Linked DNA regions of Loktanella sp. M215. The protein of the gene in region 1 interacts with the protein of each later gene in a pairwise test. Links are inferred from orthologs where the notes say so. Each region holds a gene or a part of one and is shown in the gene's direction. Other genes may lie near its edges. The genes, in order: hflK and ftsH.

What was found.
Region 2: the proteins of hflK (region 1) and ftsH interact in binary tests that used the Escherichia coli proteins (3 or more experiments, as listed by UniProt). The link is inferred for Loktanella sp. M215 from one-to-one orthologs.

The regions. Positions count from the first base shown.
Region 1 is NZ_WMEA01000001.1:204,354-211,056, reverse strand. What follows is about bases 2,641-5,618. They hold hflK (FtsH protease activity modulator HflK), read left to right. Parts: upstream 2,641-3,532; coding sequence 3,533-4,705; downstream 4,706-5,618. Other genes in these bases: hflC (protease modulator HflC), read left to right, coding at 4,705-5,618; GLR48_RS01005 (FAD-dependent oxidoreductase), read left to right, coding at 2,641-3,456. Outside these bases: ribose-5-phosphate isomerase RpiA, read left to right, coding at 1-477; GLR48_RS01010 (Nramp family divalent metal transporter), read left to right, coding at 566-1,867; more of GLR48_RS01005, read left to right, coding at 1,960-2,640; more of hflC, read left to right, coding at 5,619-5,751; GLR48_RS00990 (Do family serine endopeptidase), read left to right, coding at 5,951-6,703.
Region 2 is NZ_WMEA01000001.1:44,934-51,540, reverse strand. The notes cover bases 1-2,882. They hold ftsH (ATP-dependent zinc metalloprotease FtsH), read left to right. Parts: upstream 1-425; coding sequence 426-2,339; downstream 2,340-2,882. Other genes in these bases: GLR48_RS00260 (MOSC domain-containing protein), read left to right, coding at 2,407-2,882; tilS (tRNA lysidine(34) synthetase TilS), read left to right, coding at 1-338. Also shown: more of GLR48_RS00260, read left to right, coding at 2,883-2,988; ligase-associated DNA damage response endonuclease PdeM, read right to left, coding at 3,067-3,765; GLR48_RS00250 (amino acid aminotransferase), read right to left, coding at 3,871-5,055; sseA (3-mercaptopyruvate sulfurtransferase), read right to left, coding at 5,078-5,944; SsrA-binding protein SmpB, read right to left, coding at 6,011-6,484; GLR48_RS00235 (ion channel), read left to right, coding at 6,579-6,607. UniProt on the Escherichia coli protein: Acts as a processive, ATP-dependent zinc metallopeptidase for both cytoplasmic and membrane proteins. Plays a role in the quality control of integral membrane proteins.

The DNA.
Region 1 (6,703 bases):
GGCGGTGCGCTGTTGCAGGAAAAGATCGTGGCGACGGCCAGCGACCGCATGATCGTGATTGCCGACGTGTCCAAGAAGGTCGAGACGCTGGGCGCCTTCCCGCTGCCGATCGAGGTGATCCCCTTCGGCTGGCAAACCTCCAAGGTGCTGGTCGAAGAGGCGCTGATCGGCCTTGACGTGATGGGATCGACCTCGACCCTGCGGATGAACGGCCAGACGCCTTTCGTCACGGACGAGGGCAATCATATTCTGGACCTGCACCTGAACCGCATCGGCAATGCGCGGCAGTTGGCTCTGGTGCTGAACCAGATCCCCGGCGTGGTGGAAAACGGATTGTTCATCGATATCTGCGATATCGTGGTGACCGGTTACGCCGATGGCCGGGTCGAGGTCCACGACATCAACAAGGGCGAGACCGACGAGACGCGGTACGACTTTCTTGACGGTGATAACCTGTTCGCCGATCTGGGCGACTGACAGCCATTCCATCTGCGCACTGGACGGGGGCGGGAACGCGGCGCATATGGTGCTGCGAACCATTCTCATTCCAAGGTGCGCCACCGACATGTCCACGCCCAGTTCTTCCCTGACTGACCGCACGTCGCAGCGCATGGCCGACGTGCTGGCGGGGCGTCTGAAAGGGCCGCGGTCGTGGCTGGTGTTCGCGGGGCCTGCGGTGATCGCCTCGGTCGCCTATATGGACCCCGGCAACTATGCGACGAACATTCAGGCAGGGGCGGGCTATGGCTATGCCCTGCTGTGGGTTGTGGTCATGGCGAACCTTGTGGCGATGCTGTTCCAGGCGCTGTCGGCGCGGCTGGGGATCGTCACGGGCAAGAACCTGGCAGAGCATTGCCGCGACGGGTTCTCGCGCCCGACGGTCCTGTTCATGTGGATCGTGTCGGAAATCGCGGCCATGGCAACCGATCTGGCAGAGTTTCTGGGCGGGGCCATCGGGCTGGCCTTGCTGTTCAACCTGCCGCTGATGGTCGGCATGGGGATTACGGCCATCGTGACCTATGCGCTGCTGCTGGTGGAAAACCGCGGCTTTCGCCCGATGGAACTGCTGGTGGGCACGCTCGTGGGCGTGATCGGCCTGTGCTATCTGGCCGAGCTTCTGATCGCGCCGATTGCCTGGGGCGAGGCGGCGCGGGGGGCCGTGTTGCCGCAGATGCCGGATCTTGCGGCGCTGACGATCTCTGTCGGAATCATCGGGGCGACGGTCATGCCGCATGCGATCTATCTGCATTCCGGCCTGACGCAGCAGCGGGTCAAGATCCACAACGACGTCGAACGCGCCAAGGTGCTGCGCTTTTCCAATATCGAGGTCGTGGTGGCCCTTGCCGTCGCGGGCATGATCAACATCGCGATGGTAATGATGGCGGCATCGGCCTTTCACGCGGGCAACCCCGAAGTGGCCGAGATCGAGACCGCCTATCACACGCTGACGCCGCTGCTGGGCGGCGCTGCCGCGGCGGCCTTCTTGATCAGCCTGATCGCGTCCGGCGTCTCGTCCAGTGTCGTCGGGACCATGGCGGGGCAGATGATCATGCAGGGCTTCATCCGCATGAACATCCCGCTGCTGGTGCGGCGGATCGTCACCATGGCGCCGGCCTTCATCGTGGTCGCGATGGGGGTCAATGTCACCTCTGCGCTGGTGGCAAGTCAGGTCGTGCTGTCCATCGCCCTGCCGATCCCGATGATCGCGCTGATCATCTTCACCTCGCGCCGCAGTGTCATGGGGGATTTCGTGACCGGACCGGTGTTGCGCACGCTGGCCATTGCGGCCTCGGCCGTGGTGCTGACGTTGAATTTCGTCCTGCTGGCCGATGTCGCGGGGCTGCCGATCCCGTTTCTGAAAGGCTGATCCGCAGCCGTCACGTTTGTGCAAGGGGCGTTGGCCTTTCCGATCCGTTGCGGCTAGGTTGCCGCAGGATTTTGCTGCAACGGGGCCTTTTGATGTCTTTCGACTACGATCTTTTTGTCATCGGTGGCGGGTCCGGCGGCGTGCGGGCCGCGCGCATGGCAGCCGAGACGGGCGCCAAGGTCGGTCTGGCCGAGGAAAGCCGCATGGGCGGCACCTGTGTCATCCGGGGCTGCGTGCCTAAGAAGCTGATGGTCTACGCGTCAAGCTATGCCGAGCGTGTAGAAGAGGCGCAGGGCTATGGCTGGGACGCGACGCTGGGCGATTTCGACTGGAACCGGTTCCGCACAAAGTTGCATAAGGAACTGGACCGGCTTGAACAGGTCTATCGCAACCTGCTCGATGGCTCTGGCGTGGATATCCACGACTGCCGCGCCGTCCTGCAGGATGCGCATACGGTGCAGGTTGGTGACGGCAAGACCGTGACCGCCAAGCACATCCTGATCGCGACCGGCGGCCACCCGACCCGGCCCGAGATGGAAAACTGCGATCTGGGGATCGTGTCCAACGATATGTTCCTGTTGGAAAAGCTGCCTGAGACGCTGCTGATTATCGGTGGGGGCTACATCGCCTGCGAATTTGCCTGCATCATGGCGGGGCTGGGCGTGAAGGTGACGGTCTATCATCGGGGCGCCCAGATCCTGAAAGGTTTCGACGACGAGGCGCGCGGCTTGCTGGCGGAATCCATGCGTCACCGGGGGATCGACCTGCACACGGGCACAACCGTGACAGAGCTTTGCCCTGCAGGCGAGGCCCCGCGCGGGCCGATGCCTACAGGGTCCGACGCCGCCGCCGGTGCAGAGCCTGCCGCGACGATGGGCGCGCCGGCCGGCGAGACGAATGCCTTGGCCAGCAACCCCAAGAGCTTTACCGATGGGCGCGCCGCCGGTCCGATCTGGACGCGGGCCACGAATGGCGACGAAAAGGTCTTCGATTACGTCCTGTTCGCCACGGGCCGCGCGCCCAACACCGACAACCTTGGTCTTGATGCCGCAGGCGTGGACCTTGGCCGACACAAGGAAATCGTGGTCGATGAGTTCAGCCAGACCAACGTGCCCTCGATCTATGCCATCGGCGACGTGACCGACCGGGTTCAGCTGACGCCCGTGGCGATCCGCGAGGGGATGGCCTTTGTCGAGACCGTCTTCAAGGGAAACCCGACGCCGGTGGATCACGCGCTGATTGCCAGCGCCGTCTTTACACAGCCGGAACTTGGCACCGTGGGAGAGACGGAAGACGATGCCACCAGCCGGGGCGAGAGTGTCGAGATCTATTCCACCGCATTCCGCCCGATGCAGACGGCCTTCCTCGATACGCCGCAGCGTGTGCTGATGAAGCTGATCGTCAGCACCGAGACCCGCAAGGTTCTGGGGTGTCACATCGTCGCGGACCATGCGGGCGAGATGATCCAGATGGCGGCCATCGCGATCAAGATGGGTGCGACGAAAGAGGATTTCGACCGCACCTGTGCGGTCCATCCCACCATGGCCGAAGAGCTGGTCACGATGCGCAAGCCGGTGCGCACAACTTGAATTTTCGGGGCGGTGTCCCGATCTGCATATGAACGGGTCCGAACAGGATCGTAACATCAAGGAAGACTGACACACGATGGCAGGCAACAACGGGGGCCCCTGGGGGGGCGGCGGCGACGACAACCGGGGTGACAAGAACGGCGGCAAGACACCGCCACCACGGCCACCCCGCCGACCGGGCGAGGGGCCTCAGATTCCCGAAATCGACGAGTTGATGAACCGGGGCCGCGAACAGCTGCGCGTCCTGATGGGCGGTCGCGGTGGCGGGACCGGATCGAACGGCACGGGCGGCGGCGGTGGTCCGCGCCTGACGCGCGGGACCGTGGGTCTTGGCGTGCTGGCGGTCGTCGTGGCCTGGGTCGTGGCGTCGGTCTATACGGTCAAGCCCGAGGAACAATCGGTCGAACTGCTGCTGGGCGACTACATGTCCACCAACGGGCCGGGCCTGAATTTCGCACCCTGGCCTTTCGTGACGCGCGAAGTGATGCCGGTCACGTCCGAACGGTCCATCGACATCGGCACCAGCCGGTCGGGCATGGACGCGGGGCTGATGCTGACGGGTGACGAGAATATCGTGGACATCGATTTTCAGGTGGTCTGGAACATCAACGATCCGCAGAAATTCCTGTTCAACCTCGCCGATCCCGAACAGACGATCGAGGCTGTGTCGGAATCCGTGATGCGCGAGATCATCGCCCAAAGCCAGCTGGCGCCGATCCTGAACCGCGACCGCGGTTCGATCGCAGAGCGTCTGAAGAGCGAGATCCAGAGCACGCTGGACAGCTACGAATCCGGTGTGAACATCGTGCGTGTGAACTTCGACAAGGCCGACCCGCCAGAGCCCGTTATCGCGTCCTTCCGCAAGGTGCAGGACGCCGAGCAGGAGCGTGACCGGTTGCAGAACGTCGCCGATGCCTATGCCAACCGGGTCGAAGCCGAAGCCCGCGGTCAGGCTGCCCAGACCATCGAGCAGGCCGAAGGCTACCGCGCGCAGGTCGTGAACGAGGCTGCCGGTGAGGCGAGCCGCTTCTCTGCCGTGTTGACGGAATACGCGAAGGCACCGGATGTGACGCGCAAGCGGCTTTATCTGGAAACCATGGAAAAAGTGCTGGGAGAGTTGGACATCATCCTGCTTGACGAAAGCCAGGGCGGGCAGGGCGTCGTGCCCTATCTGCCGCTGAACCAGCTGGGCGGAAACACCCAGCGCAATGCGCCGGCTGCGGCACCTGCGAACGGAGGGACGAACTGATGCGGAAATCCATTTATCTGCTGCCGGCTCTGCTGGTCGTCATTGTGATCGCCATCTCCTCGGTCTTCATCGTGGACGAGCGTGAAAAGGCGCTGGTCCTGCAATTCGGCCAGATCGTGAAGGTGAAGGAAGAGCCGGGCCTTGGGTTCAAGATCCCGTTCATCCAGAACGTCGTGACCTACGACGACCGGATCCTGTCGCGCGACCTTGACCCGCTGGAGGTCACGCCGTCGGATGATCGTCGTCTGGTTGTCGACGCCTTCGCCCGCTACCGGATCGTTGATGTGCGCCAGTTCCGGCAGGCTGTCGGTGCGGGTGGCGAAGAAGTCGCGGCCCGTCGTCTGGACGGCATCCTGCGCGACACGACCCGCAACGTGCTGGGCACCGTGGCGTCCAACGACATCCTGTCGACGGACCGTGCGGCGCTGATGCTGCGCATCCGCAACAACGCCATCTCCGAAGCGCGGGGACTGGGGCTGGAGGTCATCGACGTGCGGCTGAAGCGCACGGACCTGCCGCCGGAAAACCTGAATGCGACCTACGAGCGGATGATCGCGGAACGTGACCGCGAGGCCGCAGACGAGGTTGCGCGCGGTAACGAGGCCGCCCAGCGGACCCGTGCCGCCGCCGACCGCACCGTGGTGGAGCTGACCTCTGACGCCCAGCGTCAGGCCGACATCACCCGCGGTGAGGCGGACGCCGAGCGTAACGGCATCTTCGCCGAAGCCTTTGGCGCTGACCCGGAGTTCTTTGCCTTCTACCGGTCGATGACGGCGTACGAGCGGTTCGCCGCACAGGGCCGGTCGTCGATGGTGCTGAGCCCAGATTCAGAGTTCTTCAACTATCTGCAGTCCGATCAGGGACAGACCGCCAATCAGGCCAGAGCGGCGGCGGCGTCCGCCCCGGCCGCACCGGCGGCGACACCCGCCCCTGCGGCTGCACCGGAAGCCTCTGCCGCGCCTGCTGCCCCAGCGGCGCCCGCTGACACAGAGGCGGCGGCCGAACCGGCACCTGCCGATGCAGGCGCGCCGGCCCCCGTGAACTGATCCCTGATCGGTCGTACATCATAAAAAGGGCCGGCGTTCGCGCCGGCCCTTTCCGTTGACGGGGCATGATCCCGCCTGTTTCGAGGCAAAAGGTCACGTTCCGTTCAGCTTCTGCATTCAGACTTTGCGTTGCCGGTTTTGCAGCCTAGGTTCAGGTCAAAGCAGCGCCAACGCGTCAATCATCCAAGGAGTCCGCCCCGTGAGGTCACAGGCAAAAGTCCAACATCGCGCCGATCCCCGCCCCATCCTGACCGGTCTGGCGCTGACGACAGCGCTTGTGCTGGCGCAGGCCCTGCCGGGTCACGCGCAGGTCAACCCCGAGACGACGACCGCAGATACGACACAGGCCCTGCCCGGGGCCGTCGCCGGCCGTCCGCTGACCTTTGCCGATCTTGCCGCACAGGTCAGCCCTTCGGTGGTGAACATCACGACCTCGACGACTGTGGCGGGTCGCGAAGGGCCGCAGGGCATCGTGCCCGATGGCTCTCCGTTCGAGGATTTCTTCAACGACCTGCAGAACGGCCCCGGTGGCCAGCCGCGCCGGTCGAGTGCGCTGGGCTCCGGCTTCGTGATCTCGGCTGACGGCTATATCGTGACGAACAACCACGTCATCGAAGGCGCCGACGAGATCGAGATCGAGTTCTTTCCGGGCGACGGCCAACCGGCGGAACAACTGCCGGCGACGCTGGTCGGCACGGATACCAACACGGATATCGCGCTGCTGAAGGTCGAATACGACAGCCCGCTGCAATTCGTGGAATTCGGCAACAGTAACGCCACCGGCGCGCGCGTCGGCGACTGGGTGCTGGCGATGGGCAACCCGCTGGGGCAAGGATTCTCGGTCAGTGCGGGCATCGTGTCGGCGCGCAACCGGGCGCTGTCGGGCACCTATGACGATTACATCCAGACCGACGCCGCAATCAACCGCGGCAACTCTGGCGGGCCGCTGTTC
Region 2 (6,607 bases), 160 kb from region 1 along the record:
TGGTGCCGCGCGGCGATCGCGTCTGGATCGCGCGGGAGCCTGCACGGGTGGCGGGGCGGATCGCCGTGGGCGAAAGCCAGCCCCTGTGGGACGGCCGGTGGCGGGTTTTCGGACCCAACATCAAAGGGTTGAGCGTGGGCGCGCTGGGCGAGGCGGGGCTGGCGCAGATCGCCGCAAAGCCCGCGCCGCGCGCGCCGCGTCTGGTACTGGCGGGCCTGCCGGGGGTCTGGGACGGCGACCGTCTGGTCGCCTGTCAGCCGCTGCGGTTCGGACCCCGATACGTGCTGGAACACCATCCCCCGGGAGGAGAGTTGCCGAACCGGCTGCTTGCGCATTGAAGATCGCGCGGGAATGTCTATTTTGCATGACAATAAACGGTCTGTTAGTAGACGGCCGGTAATTTCCGATGTCAAAGGAGCCTTCCATTGGGCAACGCGCGTAACATCGTCTTTTGGGTCGTCCTGTTCCTGCTGGTTCTGACGCTGTTCAATCTGTTCAGTGGCGGCACCAATGCGGGGATGAGCAATTCCAAAAGTTATTCCGAATTCGTGAGTGCCGTTGAAAGCGACTCGGTCAGCAGCGTCACGCTGGATGGCGAGCAGGTTCGCTATCGCGGCACCGACGGTCGCGACTATGTCGCGATCAAGCCGGCGGATGCGGAAGTCACCAACCTGCTGATCGCGCGCGACATTCCCGTCACCGCGAAAAGCCAGGAACAATCGCCGCTGTCGAGCTTTCTGATCGGCCTGCTGCCCTTCGTGCTGCTGATCGGTGTCTGGGTGTTCTTCATGAACCGGATGCAGGGCGGCGGCAAAGGCGGTGCGATGGGCTTTGGCAAGTCCAAGGCAAAGCTTTTGACCGAAAAGCACGGTCGTGTGACCTTTGACGAGGTCGCGGGCATCGACGAGGCGAAGGACGAGCTGGAAGAGATCGTCGAATTCCTGCGCAACCCGCAGAAGTTCAGCCGGCTGGGTGGCAAGATCCCCAAGGGTGCGCTGCTGGTTGGCCCTCCGGGCACCGGTAAGACGCTGCTGGCCCGCGCCATTGCGGGCGAGGCGGGTGTGCCGTTCTTCACGATCTCGGGTTCCGACTTTGTCGAGATGTTCGTGGGTGTCGGTGCCAGCCGGGTGCGCGACATGTTCGAGCAGGCGAAGAAGAACGCGCCCTGCATCGTCTTCATCGACGAAATCGACGCCGTGGGCCGGTCCCGTGGTGCCGGTTACGGTGGCGGCAACGACGAGCGCGAGCAGACGTTGAACCAGCTCTTGGTCGAGATGGACGGTTTCGAAGCGAACGAGGGCATCATCATCATCGCGGCCACCAACCGGCCCGACGTGCTGGACCCCGCGCTGCTGCGCCCCGGTCGTTTCGACCGGCAGGTCACGGTGCCGAATCCCGACATCAAGGGCCGCGAGAAGATCCTTGGCGTCCATGCGCGCAAGGTGCCGCTGGGTCCCGATGTGGACCTGCGCATCATCGCGCGCGGAACACCTGGTTTCTCCGGTGCTGACCTTGCGAACCTCGTGAACGAAAGCGCGCTGATGGCGGCCCGCGTGGGACGCCGGTTCGTGACGATGATCGACTTCGAATCGGCCAAAGACAAGGTCATGATGGGCGCGGAGCGTCGCAGCATGGTGATGACCGAAGACGAGAAGAAGCTGACTGCCTACCATGAAGCCGGTCACGCCGTCGTCGGCCTGAACGTGCCGCAGCACGACCCGATCCACAAGGCGACGATCATTCCGCGCGGCCGTGCGCTGGGTCTGGTGTTGAGCTTGCCGGAGCGGGACCAGTTGTCGGTGAGCTACACGAAGTATACCTCCAAGATCGCCATGGCGATGGGCGGCCGTGTGGCCGAGGAGCTGGTGTTCGGCAAGGATCAGGTGACCTCGGGTGCATCGTCTGACATCCAGCAGGTGTCGAAGATCGCCCGTGCGATGGTCACGCAGTTCGGCTATGCCGAAGAGCTGGGTTTCGTGGATTACGCCAACGAGCAGAACTCCTATCTGGGGAACTACGGTGGCGGCACGAACCATTCGGCGGATACCCAGAAGATCATCGACGACAAGGTGAAATCGCTGGTGCAGGAAGGCTATGACACCGCGATGCGCATCCTGACCGAGAAGCGCGACGATCTGGAGCGCCTGGCGCAGGGCCTGCTGGAATACGAGACGCTGACCGGCAACGAGATCACGCGCGTCATCGCCGGCGAGGCGCTGAAGCGGGGCGAGGATCTGGACGACACGCCGCCGTCTGGCGGGAACGCGATCCCCTCAGTGCCCAAGACGCGCAAGCAGCCGAAGGCGGACGGCGGGATGGAGCCGGAACCGACCGCCTGATCCGGGTTGATTAATCAAGGGCCCCGTGCTGCAAAGCACGGGGCCTTTTGCATTTGGGAGTGATGTCATGCCGGCGCTGGAAAAGACGGAGTATCTGGGGCGCGTGACATGGCTGGGTCGCGTGCCGCACCGGGATGCGCCCGAGATCGCAGGCGAGCCGCTGGCTGCGATGGCGCTGGGGTTCGACGGCATGACCGGCGAGGTGCATGCGGGTCTGACGCGGGCGTCCTGCAGCCGTGTGACGACGCAGTATCCCAAGGGGACCGAGATCCGGAACGTGCGGCAGGTCAGCATCGTGAGCGCGGAGGAGCTTGCGGTGATCGCCGACAAGCTGGGGCTGGAGGCGGTCGATCCGGCGTGGCTTGGTGCGTCTGTCGTGGTGAGCGGGATCGGTGATTTCACCCATCTGCCGCCGTCGTCGCGGCTGCAGGGGCCGGACGGTGTGACGCTTTGCGTCGACATGCTGAACCAGCCTTGCACTTTGGTGGCCAGAACGATCGAGGCGGCGCGACCGGGACACGGCAAGGCCTTCAAGGCGGCGGCCGCCGGGCGGCGCGGTGTCACCGCCTGGGTCGAGCGCCCGGGCACGCTGCGGCTGGGCGATACGCTGGTGTTGCATGTACCCGGACAGCGGGTCTGGCGTCCCTGACGGGGACGGTCGACGACGCTGTTCGGGCTGACGCCCGAAGGCGCCCCGCCCACCGTCCCCTGAGGGGCGGGTGGGGCGCTACTGCTTGCTGTGGCGCAGGCGCCGCGACGGCGCTGCGGACGTTGACCGGGCGAGCGGCACGCAGAGCGCGCGGTGCCCTGTCAGGATCGCCACGGTCTGTCCGGTGAAGAGGCGGGCGAGGACGGGGTCCGTCGCCCGCAGGCCGCCGGTATAGGCACCAAACGCGGGCAGGATCAGGCGGGTGCCGTCGGTGAGGAAGCAGGCGCGCGCGCCGCCCGCGCCGGGGATGGCGTGTTTCGGGTGGTAATGTCCCGAGATTTCCAGCGCGGTGTGGCTTGCGATGTGGCGGAACGTCAGACCGCCGTCGGTGTGGACGGCCAGGTGGGTCCCGCCAAAGGTCAGCGGACCCGGATCGTGGTTCCCTTCGAGCCAGAGCCAGCGGCGCCCGGCCTGCAGGCTGGCGAGGGTGTCCGTGTCGGTGGGCGAGAGGCTTTCGGCGGCCATCAGGTCGTCGAAGCTGTCGCCGAGGCAAAGAACGGTCTCTGGTGCCATCAAGGCGATATCATGCGCCAGTTTCGAGAGGGTCTCCTGAGTCTCGTAGGGCGGCAGCATTTGTCCGGAGCGGCGCGCGATCCGGTCCGACTTGCACAGGTGCATGTCCGAGATGCAGAGCAGGCGGCGGTCGGCCCACCAGAGCGCGCCCGACGGCAGGGCCGTCAGGCGGTGTTCACCAAATGTAAAGGAATGACTGTTCATGATCCGTTCTAGAGCGGATGTGCAGGAGGATTCAAACGCGACGCCCGCGCGTCGGGCCGCATACAAGGGGTGGTGCGGACCCGCCTGTCGGGCGGGCCCGGTTCGTCAGATACCGGCGTCGACGATGGCCTGCGCCAGAATCGGCACGGTCTGGGCGTTCAGGCCGGCGATGTTCATGCGGCTGTCGCTGACCATGTAGATGCCGTGGTCGGCGCGCAGCGTCTCGACCTTGTCTTCGGTCGTGCCGAGGCGGCTGAACATGCCGCGGTGGTCCGCGATGAAATCGAAGCGGTCGTCGTTGGACAGACGGCGCAGCTCGTCCGCGAGCTGTTGGCGCAGGTCGAGCATGGTGTTGCGGGTGTCTTCCAGTTCCGCCTCCCAGTCGGCGCGCAGGGCGGGGTCGGTCAGGATCGTGGTGACGACACGGGCACCGTGATCGGGCGGGAAGGAGTAGTTCTGACGGTTCAGGAAGTTGAGGTTGGCCTGCGTCAGCTTTGCCTCGGCCTCGTCGCGGGCGATGCCCATCAGGATGCCGGTCCGCTCGCGGTAGATGCCGAAGTTCTTGGAACACGACGCTGCGATCATCAGGTTCGGGAAGGCGCTCGCGATCTTGCGGGTGGCGGCGGCGTCTTCTTCCAGCCCGTCGCCAAAGCCCTGATAGGCCACGTCGACCAGCGGCACGGCCTTTGCGTCCTGCAGGGTCTTGATGATGGTGTCCCACTGGTCCGCCGTCGGGTTGGCGCCGGTCGGGTTGTGACAGCAGCCGTGCAGCAGGACGACGTCGCCCTCGGCCACGGTGCCCAGATCGGCGATCATGCCGTCGAAATCGACGCCGCGCGTGGCCTCGTCAAAGTAGCGGTATTCACGGACCTTCATGCGGAGGAACTTGATGATCGACGGGTGGTTCGGCCAGGTCGGGTTGCTGATCCAGACGGTCGCCTCGGGCGCGGCGAGCTTGACCATTTCCAGCGCCTGACGGATCGCACCGGTGCCACCGGGGGTCGCGATGGCGGCGATGCGGTCGCGGGGCAGGGTGTCCGACAGCAGCAGGTCGATCATCGCGTCGGCAAAGGCCGGATCACCGGCCAAGCCCACGTAGGCCTTGGTGGTCTGGTCGGCGACGAGGCGGCGTTCTGCCTCTTTCACCGCGCGCATGACCGGCGTGTTGCCGCTGGCGTCCTTGTAGACGCCGACGCCAAGGTCGATCTTGTCGTCGCGGGGGTCCGCCTTGTAGGTCTGCATCAGGGACAGGATCTTGTCGGCGGGTTGCGCCTTGAGCGTCTGGAACATCGCGGGTTTCCTTAGGGCCTGTTCAGTCGGCAGGGCCGGTTGCAATGGGAAGGTCGGGATACATGCCCCATTCGGACCATGACCCGTCGTAAAGCGCGTGGTCGGTATTGCCGATCCGTTCCAGCGCCAGATTGATGATCGCCGCGGTCACGCCGGACCCGCAGGTGGTGATGACCGGTCTGGTCAGATCGGCACCGGCCTCGGCAAAGACCTTTTGCAGGGCGGGGACGGGTTTCATCGTGCCGTCGGCGTTCAGCAGCGTCGCGTAATGCACGTTGCGCGCGCCGGGGATATGGCCGCTGCGCAGGCCGGCGCGGGGTTCCTTTTCCGCGCCCGTGAAGCGGCCCGGGCCGCGCGCGTCGAGGATCGTGTGATCGCCGAGCTTGGCCGCGCGGGCCACCTGTGTCACGTCGCGCACCATCTGGTTCTGGCGGCTGGTGGTCATGTGGCGGTCGCGGATGACGGGGGGCATGTCCTCGGTCTCGCGTCCCTCGGCCAGCCATTTTTTCAGGCCACCGTCGAGGACCGCGACGTCGCGCTTGCCCATCAGGCGGAACAGCCACCAGACGCGGGCGGCGGAAAACAGGCCCGTGCTGTCGTAGACCACGACCTGATGGCCGTCGCCCACGCCCATGGCACGCATGCGGGACATGAATTTTTCGGTCGCGGGGGCCATGTGGGGCAGTTCGGACCGGGCGTCGCTGATCTCGTCGATGTCAAAGAAGCGGGCACCGGGGATATGGGTGTCTTTATATTCGGCGCGCCCGTCGCGGCCCGCGTCCGGCATGTGCCACGAGGCGTCGAGCAGGCGCAGGTCGGGATCGTTCAGGTGGGCGGCCAGCCAGTCGGTGCTGACCAGCGTGTGCGGATCGTCGGACGTTTCTGGCATGGCGCACCTCTGCTGCGGATCGGCTCCTGCCTAGCGCAGCGCTTGGTCCAGCACAAGTTCCGGCGATCAGTCGTGCGTCTTGAGGATGCGCTGTTTCTGCCGCGCCCAGTCGCGTTTCGCGTCAGAGGCGCGCTTGTCGTGGTTTTTCTTGCCCTTGGCGATGGCGATCTTCAGCTTCACCAACCCGCGGTCGTTGAAGTACATGACCAGCGGGACAAGGGTCATGCCCTCGCGCTTGGTCGCGTTCCACAGGCGGGCGAGTTCGCGGGATTTCACCAGCAGCTTGCGCTTGGCGCGTGCCTCGTGCCCGAACATGGCCTGTTCGTAGGGCGCGATATAGCTGTTGGTCAGCCAGAGTTCGCCGTTGTCCACGGAGGCATAGCTGTCGGCAATGTTCGACTGGCCCACGCGGAGGGATTTGACCTCTGATCCGTGCAGGATGATGCCGACCTCCAGATCCTCCTGGATCTCGAAATCATAACGGGCGCGCCGGTTTTCGGCGACGACCTTGTAGTTCTTGTTGTCGGATTTGCTGGCCATGCGCCCGATGTAGGACAGGCAGCGGTGCTGCACAAGACGGCTGGCCGATCGGTGCGCCGGTGCTAAGGTCGCCGCGACCCGCAAAGGATGACCCATGCTGATCCAGATTGCCCTTGGCAGCGC